Regions from separate parts of the Shewanella sp. HL-SH8 genome, predicted to be linked through region 2. Evidence: predicted binding sites of a transcription regulator. Region 2 holds the regulator's gene; each other region holds the start of a gene.
What was found. The regulator sigma-54, encoded in region 2, starts transcription at its own class of promoters, with help from an activator protein. The targets are predictions, from matches to a motif close to GTTGGCACGNNNNTNGNNT.
Positions count from the first base shown of each region.

Region 1: a site for sigma-54 is predicted at 1,672-1,690, ahead of flgB (flagellar basal body rod protein FlgB). Genes of this name have one in related genera too.
Region 3: a site for sigma-54 is predicted at 1,989-2,007, ahead of ACRWQN_RS11495 (YccF domain-containing protein). Genes of this name have one in related genera too.

Region 1 covers NZ_CP195039.1:1,761,365-1,765,676, forward strand. The annotation lists gene ACRWQN_RS07835 (chemotaxis protein CheV) at 1-653, shown strand, start outside; gene ACRWQN_RS07840 (CheR family methyltransferase) at 758-1,597, shown strand; gene flgB (flagellar basal body rod protein FlgB) at 1,724-2,122, shown strand; gene flgC (flagellar basal body rod protein FlgC) at 2,125-2,541, shown strand; gene flgD (flagellar hook assembly protein FlgD) at 2,566-3,354, shown strand; gene flgE (flagellar hook protein FlgE) at 3,417-4,312, shown strand, end outside.
Region 2 covers NZ_CP195039.1:870,242-874,553, forward strand. The annotation lists gene rapZ (RNase adapter RapZ) at 1-715, opposite strand, end outside; gene ptsN (PTS IIA-like nitrogen regulatory protein PtsN) at 712-1,155, opposite strand; gene hpf (ribosome hibernation promoting factor) at 1,158-1,445, opposite strand; gene ACRWQN_RS03965 (RNA polymerase factor sigma-54) at 1,472-2,965, opposite strand; gene lptB (LPS export ABC transporter ATP-binding protein) at 3,126-3,857, opposite strand; gene lptA (lipopolysaccharide transport periplasmic protein LptA) at 3,854-4,312, opposite strand, start outside.
Region 3 covers NZ_CP195039.1:2,607,851-2,612,162, reverse strand. The annotation lists gene ACRWQN_RS11505 (EVE domain-containing protein) at 153-620, opposite strand; gene ACRWQN_RS11500 (substrate-binding periplasmic protein) at 762-1,526, shown strand; gene ACRWQN_RS11495 (YccF domain-containing protein) at 1,529-1,942, opposite strand; gene ACRWQN_RS11490 (1-aminocyclopropane-1-carboxylate deaminase/D-cysteine desulfhydrase) at 2,146-3,123, shown strand; gene ACRWQN_RS11485 (ChrR family anti-sigma-E factor) at 4,110-4,312, opposite strand, start outside.

The DNA.
Region 1 (4,312 bases), 890 kb from region 2:
GCTTCATTATCATTTCTGAATACAATCGCAGTGTTCAAGGTTTCTTAGTCAGTTCTGTCGAACGTATTATCAACATGAATTGGGCTGCCATTATGCCTCCGCCAAAAGGTGCTGGGCGTTATTCTTACTTGACTGCTGTTACTGAAATTGAAGGTGAGTTGGTTGAAATTTTAGACGTGGAAAAAATTCTTGATGAAATTTCTCCTGTTAAAACGGCAATCAGTGAAGAAGTTGATAAGACATTAACCATAGACAGAGAACAACATTATCATGTCATGGTGATAGATGATTCTGCTGTAGCACGTAAGCAAATTATTCGTTCTCTTGAGTCTTTAAATTTACAAATTGATACCGCCAAAGATGGTAGAGAAGCACTGAACAAACTCAAGGCTATAGCTAAAGAGATGGATGATGTATCGTTAGAGATCCCGTTGATTATTTCCGATATTGAAATGCCTGAAATGGATGGATATACCCTTACAGCTGAAATTAGAGATGACCCTAAGTTAAAAAATATTAAGGTTGTGTTACACACTTCTTTAAGTGGCGTATTTAATCAGGCAATGGTACAAAAAGTTGGCGCAAATGACTTTATTGCTAAGTTTAATCCTGATGAATTAGCCGCAGCGGTAAACAAACATTTAAGTTTGTAATCTTTTCTGTCTATTGAACGCAGTAGGCAGCATGAAAATTCATGAATGTTAGTTATGCGTAAAAGCTCTAATGATAGGGCAAATATTACTCATTATATTAGGATGTGAATGTGACAGATAAATCACTCGCAGAAGCAGAATATAATCAATTTAGATTGTTTTTAGAACAACACAGCGGCATCGTTTTAGGTGAAAATAAACAATACCTAGTACGAAGCCGTTTAGCACCATTGATGGGAAAATACAGTTTACCCTCGCTCTCTGAAGTGGTTAAGCATTCAATGAAGCCCACCGAACGTCAATTACGTGCGGAAGTGATTGACGCGATGACAACCAATGAAACATTGTGGTTTCGTGACCGCTATCCATTTGATTTATTACATAATACTTTATTACCTGAATATTCTAAGTTAGGTCGTTCATTGCGTATTTGGTCTGCGGCTTGTTCTTCAGGGCAAGAGCCTTACTCATTAGCAATGACCGCTTTAGAGTATCAACAACGCAAGCCGGGTGCACTGCCTGGTGGTGTGACTATTCAAGCGACTGATTTGTCACCTTCGATGCTTGAACGTTGTAAAAATGCTGAATATGATGGCTTGGCATTGGCGCGTGGATTATCAGAAGAACGTAAACGTCAGTTTTTTGATGCTTTGCCTAATGGCAATATGAAAGTCAAAGATAATGTTAAGCGGTTAGTGAATTTTAGAGCGCATAATTTACTTGAAAGTTATACGCTTTTAGGAAAATACGACATTATTTTTTGTCGTAATGTATTGATTTATTTTGCGCCTGAGGCAAAGGCTAAAATTTTGCGGCAATTTGCTGCCGCTTTAAACCCAAAAGGTATTTTATTTCTTGGGGCATCAGAATCTATTTCCGGATTAACAGAAGAATTTGACATGGTCCGCTGTAACCCTGGTATATATTACCAAAAGAAAACCTAGTTTAACCTATTGAAAAGCATGTGTTACTTTTTTCACATGCTTTCCTTTCTATATATCCTCCCATTGATTAAATAATTGGCATAACCTTTGCTTCATATCTATCAGTTAGCTGATGGAGGCAATTTTATGGCGATTAATTTTGATAATGCACTTGGGGTACATCAATACTCCCTTGGTGTCAGGGCACAGCGCGCTGAAGTGCTATCAAGTAACATAGCGAATGCGAATACCCCAGGGTATAAGGCACGCGATGTCGATTTTGCCTCAGCAATGCAAGCTGCTAGTTCTCGTCAGAAAGGTTTAACGATGAGTGCCACTAATGAAAAGCATTTTGATTTAACTGCTCTCAGTCAGCAACATGTCAAATTCCGAGTCCCTAACCAACCTGATACTGGCGATGGTAATACGGTTGATATGCAACAAGAACAATCAGCCTTTATGCAAAACTCTATTGAATACCAAATGTCATTGGGATTCCTAGAAAGTAAGTTTTCAGGTATGCGTAAAGCATTACGAGGTGATTAATCATGAGCTTATTTAATATATTCAATGTCGCCGGTTCAGGTATGACAGCACAGTCTGTCCGCTTAAATACCACCGCAAGTAACATTGCTAATGCTGACTCTGTTTCCAGTAGTATTGATCAAACTTATCGTGCTAGGCATCCTGTATTTGAAGCTGAAATGTCTAAAGCTAGTCATCAGCAATCAGGTTCTCATCGCGTTAATGTCAGTGGCATTGTTGAAAGTGATAAGCCATTGGTTAAAGAATATTCACCAGATCACCCTATGGCCGATGGTGACGGTTTCATTTATAAGCCTAATGTAAATGTAATGGAAGAAATGGCTGATATGATTTCAGCTTCTCGCTCTTATCAAATGAATGTTCAAGTCGCAGATGCAGCTAAAACAATGCTGCAACAAACACTTAGAATGGGTAAATAACATGATTATTGTAGGAGGTAAATGATGAGCCTCGTTAATCCATATAGTAGCCAATCTTTGCCACAACAGGCATCTGCATTGTCTAATACCGGTACGGTCAGTAAAAATACCGTCCAATCGAACACGGCGAGTACGACAACAGGTAATCCATTTCTAGATGGTATTCGTTTACCTGATGCGCCTGAAACTCCTGCAGCGAAAGATCAAATGCTTAAGCAGGAAGATTTTTTTGCACTGCTTAGTCAGCAACTTTCGATGCAAGATCCGTTTAAGCCAGTTGATAATGATCAAATGATTGCTCAAATGGCTTCATTCTCAACAGTTGATGGTATTTCAAATTTAAATAAAGAAATTCTCAATTTGAATGGTGTCATGAGTTCAAGCCAGGCATTACAAGCTTCTAGTTTAGTTGGGCGCAAAGTGTTGATCCCATCAGACACTGGATCTATTTCGCCGGCAAGCCCTGAACTTAAAGGTGTGGTAAGCACACCTGCAGCTATAGATAAAATAAGCATTCGTATTGAAGATGAATCAGGTCAGTTAATTAAGACCTTTGATATTGATGGCAGTGCAGGCGGAAACGTCGATGTGACATGGGACGGTCTAGATAAAAATGGTAAACCTGTGGTTGAAGGTGCTTACGTCATTAAAGCTAGCGGTAAAGTCGATGGACAATCTCAAGACTTAGCCGTTTCTACTTATGCACATGTGACGAGCGTTTCACTAGGTACTGCAGCAACTGGGGCGATTCTTAATCTTCGTGGCATTGGTGGCATTAAATTGACCGATGTACTTGCGGTGTCCGAATCATAAATTTAATAACGCTTGTGACAAGAAATTGTCATTAAAGAAAACCTGATTACTCGAGGTGAAATATGTCTTTTAACATCGCATTAAGTGGTATTGCAGCCGCTCAGAAAGATCTAAATACCACAGCCAATAACATTGCAAACGTAAATACCATAGGCTTTAAGGAGTCTCGTGCGGAGTTTGCCGATGTGTATGCTAACTCAATTTTTTCTAACAGCAAAACTGCAGTCGGTGGCGGTGTTGCTACAACTCAAGTAGCACAACAGTTTCACCAAGGTAGTTTGCAACTTACCAGTAACTCTTTGGATATGGCGATAAGTGGTGGGGGTTTTTTTGTGACCTCATCAGGGATTGGCACACGTGACCAATCATTTACCCGAGCAGGCGCTTTTAAGGTTGATTCAAATAATTATATGGTTGACTCAGCAGGCAACTTTTTACAGGGCTTCCCTGTGGACAAGGACGGTAACTCGACTTCTGTGAGTTTAACCACTACTCAGGCAATTAAAGTACCAGATACAGCAGGAAGTCCTATTATGTCTAGTAAAGTCGGCCTACAGATGAATCTAAATGTCGGTGAGTCACCTTTAGACCCTGCTGCATTTGATCCTGACAATGCAGATACATTTAATAATTCTACTTCAGTGACTATCTATGACTCTCTGGGTGAATCGCATATCATGACCAGCTACTTTATTAAGCCTGAAAACGGTTCCTACACAGGTGAAAGTAACTGGGTTGCATTTTATGCCATTGATGGTAAACCAGTAAGTTTAGACGGTGCAGCTGGCCAATATAGTGTTGATACTACGGGTGATGGTTTAGTTGATGGTGCACCTCGTGATGCACAAACTGCAGGTGGTTGGAGAGGATCTGTCATAAAGTTTAATGACTCTGGTACTTATACTGGTAGCAATCCTACAGTGCTAAAAACTCTGCCACTGGGTGTTACTGGTGCCAA
Region 2 (4,312 bases):
TGCGGTTATTGCGCTCTAAGTGGGGCATCCATGTTTCAAATAGGTTTTCTATTTGCCAAATGAATTTATTTACCAGCGGTTGCTGGCCAAGAAATTCCTGTACGGGTTCATCTAATCCAGTAAAGGGGCGTAATTCTATTTCCCAATGTGGGTTAGGTAAAAAGCGTACATCAAACATAAAATCGGCTTCGGCAGGCATGCCATATTTAAAACCAAATGACTCAAAATTGATCACTAACTCTTTATCAACACTGCCCATTAAAATTTCACGTACTTGATCACTAAGTTGATAAATATTTAGCTTAGATGTATCGATAAAATGGTCTACGTATTCAGAAATAGGCGCTAGTAGCTCACCTTCAAATTGAATCGCATCTTGTAGGGACATATTCTTTTTCGATAAAGGATGTAGTCGTCGGGTTTCACTGTAACGTTTTAGTAGTGCCTCATCACTTGCCTGTAAAAAAAAGCTTATGACTTCCGTATCGTCAGATAACCACGCTAGCTGCTGCTGTAATACTTTACCTTGCTCTTCTATATTTCGAACATCAACACTTATAGCCACCAGTTCATTGGTGTTTCTAAGCTGTTCTAATAGCCGTCCAATTAAGGGCAGTGGTAAGTTATCAACGCAATAGTAACCTAGGTCTTCTAGTACCCTAAGTGCGACAGATTTACCTGAGCCCGAACGACCGGATACAATGACTAATTTCATGCTGTGATAACCTGATAGAGTTCAGTTGAGTTACTTGCTTTTCGTAACTGCTTAAGAATATGTTTATCCGATAACTTTTCAGCCATTGAGGATAGGGTACTGAGATGTTGCTGACACTGGTCTGCTGGCACCAGTAATGCAAATAAGAGATCCACTGGTTGTTTGTCGATAGCATCAAATGAAATCGCTTCTTCGCACTTTATAAAAACCGCGATAGGGCGAACGATGGACGTTAAACGACCATGCGGGATTGCAATGCCAGAGCCTATTCCTGTGCTACCCATTTTTTCTCTGGCCACTAGGCTTTCAAAAATCTCTTGTGAAGAGAGGGATGGGTACTGGGCTGCAGCTAAATCGCTGATAAGCTCCAGTACCTTTTTCTTACTGCCCGGTGTGGCACAGGAGGTGCATTCCGGCTGCAGGATGGTACTAAGTTCCATCATTAATGCTTAGTTAATTTCTCTTTGTGTTTAATGACCTGACGATCGAGTTTATCAATCAGGGCGTCTATAGCGTGATACATATCAGCATGTTCAGATGTCGCAAATACCTCAGCTCCATTCAAGCTGACTTTTGCTTCAGCTATCTGTTGTTGCTTTTCGACATTTAATACTACGTGGACATTATTGATCTGATCGAAATGTCGTTCAAGTTTTGTAAACTTACTTGTGACATATTCTCTTAGTGATTCAGTAATTTCAATATGATGACCCGTTAAGGTGATTTGCATATTTATCCTCCAATTGCCTAGGTAGATTATAAACTCTTACGTTGGTTTGAGGGAGGGATCATCATCGCTTCGCGGTATTTCGCTATGGTGCGACGTGCAACATTAATCCCTTGTTCTGCCAGAAGATCTGCCATTTTACTGTCGCTTAGTGGTTTTTTCTGGTTTTCAGCAGCAACCAGCTTTTTAATAAAAGCTCTAATTGCTGTAGACGAACATTCTCCGCCATCATCAGTACTGACATGGCTAGAGAAAAAATACTTAAGTTCGAACAGTCCGCGCGGTGTGTGCATATACTTTTGTGTGGTGACACGCGAAATAGTGGACTCATGCATTTCGACAGCTTCAGCTATGTCATTCAACACCATAGGCTTCATGGCTTCAGCACCGTACTCAAAAAAACCTTGCTGAAATTGCACAATACAATTGGATACTTTAAGCAGGGTGTCGCTGCGGCTTTCTAAGCTTTTGATAAACCATTTGGCTTCTTGTAAGTGACCTCGAATAAATTGAGTGTCTGTTGAACTCTTACTGCTTTTTGCCATGGCGGCATATTGTTGATTAATACCTATTTTTGGCATGTTATCAGGGTTCAATTCAACCACCCAACGGCCATTCTTTTTGGTCACTGACACGTCTGGGATAACATATTCATCATCCGGTGGGGTGATCATCGTGCCAGGACGTGGATTTAAAGATTGAATTAATTCAATTGCTTCGCGCAGCTCATCTTCTTTTAGCTTAGTTTTGCGCATGAGTGTGCGAAAATCACGTCCAGCAATCAAATCTAAATAATCTTTGATTAACATTCTGGCATTATCAATATGGGGCGTGTCTGGGGCAAACTGAACAAGTTGAATCAATAAACATTCACTTAAGCTACGTGAGGCGACACCCAGAGGGTCGAAATGTTGTATACGTTTTAGTACCGCTTCGACTTCGTCTAATTCGACAGAATCATCGCCCATAGCTTCTAAAATATCTTCAGTACTTTGGGTGAGATAACCTGTGTCATCAATGGCATCAATAATGGCTGTGGCAATAGCGAGGTCTGTTTCAGAAAAAGGCGTTAGATTTTTTTGCCATTCTAAATGCTCGTATAATCCTTCGGATGTTTCACCTTGGAAGGGCATGTCATCATTTGGCATGCTGCCAGAACCCGAACCAGGGCTTGCCATTGGGGAGGCGCTGTACACTTCATCCCAGGTAGTGTCCATTGGCAAGTCTTCAGACATTTGCTCTTTAGTCATTGACTCTGCGGTGTCGACATTTGAAGTGTCTTTTTCGACTACAGGTGCGCTTACTTCATTGAAGTCAGTTTCTGATAGGTCTTTTGAGTTATCATTTTTGTTGCTAAGTGCTGAAAATTCATCTTCCATTTCAAGCAAAGGATTGGAATCTAATACTTGTTGAATTTCTTGCTGTAACTCCAAAGATGATAACTGCAGCAAACGTATAGCTTGTTGCAGCTGTGGGGTCATAGTGAGGTGCTGACCCATTTTAAGTTGGAGTGAAGCTTTCATTACTGCTGATCCCTAGAAGAATTCGGCTTTCTACACTGATTAAAGTGAGTGATAGTCGCAATTTTTTAACAAATGGTTTTACTTTACCTATACACGATCAATTAACTTAGTCGCCAGAAACATTTTGCCAAGCAAGTGCTTCAGATCCTATTTAGATTAACTATAGCTTGAATTGTTCGCCTAAGTATACTGCTCGAACTTGCTGATTGTTGAGTACTTCAGTTGGGGTGCCTTCGGCAATCAAATTCCCCTGGCTAACAATATATGCCCGCTCACACACATCAAGTGTTTCACGGACATTATGATCAGTAATTAATACGCCTAGGCCACGGTGTTTGAGTTGCAGAATAATTTTCTTAATATCAATCACTGAAATAGGGTCAACACCCGCAAAGGGCTCATCTAACAATATAAATTTAGGATTGGCTGCTAAAGCGCGTGCAATTTCTACCCGTCGTCTTTCACCACCAGATAGCGACATGCCTAAGCTATCGCGAATATGGGTAATATGGAATTCTTCTAAAAGATGCTCCAGTTCCTGAATTCGCTCATCCGAAGTCATCGATTTTCGGGTTTGCAACACGGCCATAATATTATCGTGCACACTGAGCTTTCTAAAAATACTGGCTTCTTGTGGTAAATAGCCAATACCTTTTCGCGCACGTAAATGCATTGGGTCAGCAGTTAAGTCATCGTCATCAATTAAAATGCGGCCATGGTCACTTTTGACTAAACCAACAACCATATAAAACGTGGTCGTTTTACCTGCGCCATTGGGACCAAGTAGTCCGACAATTTGGCCTGTTTTTACAGTTAAGCTGACACTTTTAACCACTTGACGGCTTTTATAGCTTTTGGCTAAGTTCTCAGCTGTTAAGGTAATTTGGGTCATTGGTTACCTTGCTTTTTTAACGGGATTTCAGGTAATTTTTGTGCTGGTGACTCATCATTTTGGAAATTTTCCGGTTGAATAATGGTAATAACACGATCTTCACCTTTACCGGTACTTTCAGCGATAAGTTCCTGAGCATTGATATTGTAACGGATCACGTTACCAGTCACTTTACTGCCTGCTTGATCTAGCTTAGCGTTACCGGTTAATAACAGTCCAGTTGTTGCTAAGTCATAACGAATTTCATTGGCGCTTGCTGTACCTATGCGACCATCATCAAGTTCTTGTGAAAATGTAGCAGGGTTACCGGTCGCAATGAGCGTTTTAGTCTGGCCGTTTTCAGCTGAAAATGCCCGCAGTTCATCGGCTTCGATATTGATCGAGCCTTGGGTAATTTTTACTGGGCCGTTAAAAATAATTTGATTATTTTTAACGTCTGCTCGTTGACTTACGGC
Region 3 (4,312 bases), 1.7 Mb from region 2:
CTATTATTTAATCAATTCTATAGTGTTTAAAAATATCAATTATTCAAGATTATTCGTAAATTGAAGTAAGAATGCTTACTCAATATAAGGTAAGCATTTTGATTTTTATAAAGGTAAAACTTTATGAGTAATAATCTGAATATATTTACTCTTCAAGGCCTACTACAAAGTGATAATATGTATTTGAATTCAGATTCTTTGACTGGTTGAACACTTAATCTTGCACCTTTTGCCACTAACACCATATCAGCTAATTCCATGTCAGCTTTGAGTTTTTTCAGGCTTATCTGATTAACAAACTTCTCAATAAATGATATTTCAACCTCAACCCAGCGAGGTTTCAAAGGATCAGATTTAGGATCAAAATACGGTGATGAGCTATCAAAAGCACTTAGATCAGGCTGTGAAGATTGGCTTACTTTAACGAGTCCTACAATTGCAGGCTCTTTGCAGCTTGAATGATAAAAGAGCACTAAATCATTGACGCGTACTTGATCTCGTAGGAAATTCCTGGCTTGATAATTTCTAATCCCTTGCCAAGCTGATTTTTGTCCACTGCACCTTTGTAAATCATCTATACTGAAGTCATCAGGTTCAGACTTCATTAACCAATATTTCATATATCACACCAAGTAGTCATTTTGTACTATTATCAGAACAAGAATATATATAAATAAGACTCTGATGGTAGCTTTTTGATACCACTATCGACAAGGTTTTCTATATGATTTTTATCTCAAGAGTAACGTGATGGAGATGGAGTGATGTTAATGTTGTCTAATGGCATAAGAAACCAGCATTTATACATATTTTTGTCGCTATTTATATCTAGTGCTGTTGTATCAGACACTCTTGAACTATCAACGCTAGACTGGCCACCGTTTAGTGGAGCTGAGTTGACTGAAAAAGGTATTGCCACTCGTATAGTTAAACATGCTATTGCTTATGACAACCATCAATTGAAAGTCACAGTTGTTCCTTGGGTTCGTGCTATTAGAATGGCAAAAATGGGCGCTAAAATAGGCTATTTCCCTGAATACATTAATGTTACAAATGAGTTTATTTTTTCTCAGTCTTTAGGTGCAAGTCCGATAGGTTTATTGGAGCTTAAAAGTAACCCGATTGTTTGGGATACATTTACTGATTTAAATAAATATGTATTAGGCGTGGTAAAAGGGTATGTAAACACAGACGAGATAGACACTATGATTGCTAATGGTGAGCAAAAATACGAAGAGGCCATGAATGAAAAGCAGAATATATTAAAATTAGCTGCAGGACGTATTGATACAATTGTTATCGATTTAAATGTTTATCAATACTTAAAAAGTGATCCAAAAATTGAACAAATATCACATCTACTGCAAATCAATAATAAAATTCTTGACTCTAAGAGCTTGCATGTTGCATTAGCAAATAATAAAGAGGGTGAAAGGTGGCTTAAAATAATTAACGATGGCTTATCAAAATTTGAACCTCAAATAATGCTGGATGCTTATTTACAAGAAACAAATAAGCATCCCTAATGTTAATACTGTTCGTTTGGTACCACAGTTTGGCCGATAGGGGTTAGACTTAATAATGCCAGTTTAAGGTGCTGAATGCCAAATGGAATACCAATAATCGTCACAAAACACGCTAGCGCATGAGCTAAATGACCTATCGCTAACCAAATTCCAAAAAACACAAACCAAACAATATTACCGATTAATCCTATGGTACCAGTTCCTAGATCTTCAACACCCGTTAAGTGTTTTCGGTTGACACTTTGCTGGCCGAATGGCCAAAACGCCATCTCACCAATGACGAAACAAGCCCGTCCAAAGGGAATACCAATAATACTAATAAAACATAGTAGCCCCGCAAGCCACCAGGCTACACCCATTATAAACCCACCTAAAATAAACCATGCAATATTAAAAACTAGTCTAAAAATAGCCATATCTTTTTCCTTTTACAACTGAAATATGAGATTAATATTCATATCTAAGCAGGGAATGTGCCAAGGTTTAAGATATTGATCTAAATGGTTAAATTGATTTTTATTTGGATGAAGTAAACTAAGAATTAAGATTTAGACTAAAAATGAGTGATTTTAACCAATTTTAGTTACAATGACCCTAATCAATTTTAATGGTGTTATAAATGCTAAGTCATAGTCCAACAGATACAATTAATTTTGCAGGAAGACAAATATTCGTCAAGCGCGATGATCAATTACACCCTGATTTTAGTGGTAATAAAGCCCGAAAATTTTATCATTTCCTTATCAATGACTTTCCTAAAGTGACACGAATAGTGGGATCGGGTTCGGCTCAAGCAAATTCATTATATTCGCTATCGGTATTGGCAAAAATGAAAGGCTGGCAGCTAGATTATTATGTAAGTCATATTAGTGCTTATATACAGTCACAATTACAAGCTACGCCTGCTATTGTGTCAAATTTTACTCAAGCCCATCATAACGGAGCCAATATTATCCAAGTTGATTGGGACCAAGCTGAACTCAGTGGCTGCAAGCATTTGGATGAGGTAATAAACATATTTAGGCCTGAATACCTAAATCGATATTCTGAACAACAAATACTTTTTATTCCTGAGGGGGGCAGATGTGAATATGCTAAAACGGGTATCTACCAGCTTGGTTGTGAAATTATAGATTGGGCTAAAGGACAAAATATATCCGCTCTTTCAGTATTTCTTCCATCTGGCACAGGTACGACAGCAGTTTTTCTGCAACAGTATTTTATAAAAAAATGCCAAAAGGAAATAATTGATATTAAGGTGTTAACTTGCAGCACTGTTGGCGGTGATACATATTTAGCAAATCAATTTTGTGAATTAAACCCAAATAAAAGCCAGCATCCCACTATTATTAATGATGGCAATAAGTATCACTTTGGTAAGTTGTATTTGCCCTTATTTGAGTTGTGGAACGATGTGCTAGAAACAAGTGGAATAGAGTTTGATTTATTATACGACCCTATTGGCTTGAGCGTGTTGAAGCGCTACATAGAAGCGAATCAATGCCAAGATAGGCAAGTTTTATATATTCATCAAGGCGGTTTGTTAGGGAATGCAACTATGCTACCCAGATATAAACGTAAGCTTGCTAATAGATAACTGATTGCTATATGCAGTATGTGTAGAGGGATTAATATTGAATATATATTTTATAGAATCACACTCCATCTACAACTGAATTGCAACATAATAATGTCGTTATACAGAGATATAAAAGTTAACTTCATTAATTGAAGTTGTGGATAAGAGTTTTTTGAATGTGTGATAAAGAGGTTATATCAGTTTGCCCTGTTGTTAATAAACGCCCGGTAAATGAGAGGAGAATACCGTTAGCCAGGTTTATTAAATAACAGAGCAAATGATTTACGCCTAAGCGTAGGGGATGTACTTATTACTTATTCGAACTAATCAGCCATTTCATAAAGTTTACGGCTTCAATGCGTTTTGAAAAAGTAGTTTTGTTTTTACCTTGTGAATCGGTAAAAGCAATTGAGTTTTTGTTTGATGAAATTGAATTAACAGGAAAGTTAACTGTAATTTCGTGTCCGTTAAATTGGTATGACATTATCATACTCCTTATAATTTATGCTCACCCTTGGGTGATGTAAGTTTTAACAATATAATTCCCTTAATATATTTCGTGTTGCGAAAGATTTAAGTTACTAGATTAAGTTACCTCATCAATCTTACACTAATCAAGTTTTTGTGTGAGAAGTATGTAAAAAATTTAATTATTTATTAAAGATTTTTTCACAATTCACTCAATTATTTAATGTGTAGATAATACATCAAATTCTTGACAGTGATAGTTGACCATAGGTTTATGACAAGCCCATTACAGTGAGAATAAATATGTTCAATAATACAAATTATGTATCAACATAGATAAAATCAAAGACGCTTGTGGTGGTTTACAAAGGAAGTTGAGCAGACTTACGATAGGTAAACAGATAAACAAAGTAATTAAACTTTCATCATAATATAGATAAAAAATCTGTTTGGCAATAGATATTATTTATTTTTCACCAAACAGATACACAGTATTTATCTGTAACAAGTATCAAAGTTAAGCTCAACACCCCACCTTAATAAATCAACTCACCAATAGGGTTTAACAGTTTGCTAAAACCTTTAGTAAAATACAATGGTGCGTCAACTATGGTGTAGCATAAACAACCTGACATTGTTTTAGGAGAATGTTCATGGTTCTCATCAAGTAGCATGAAGTCTCCTGGCTTATAACTGTTGAACTTATCACTAAATTCACCTGCTAATAATAACGTTAGCT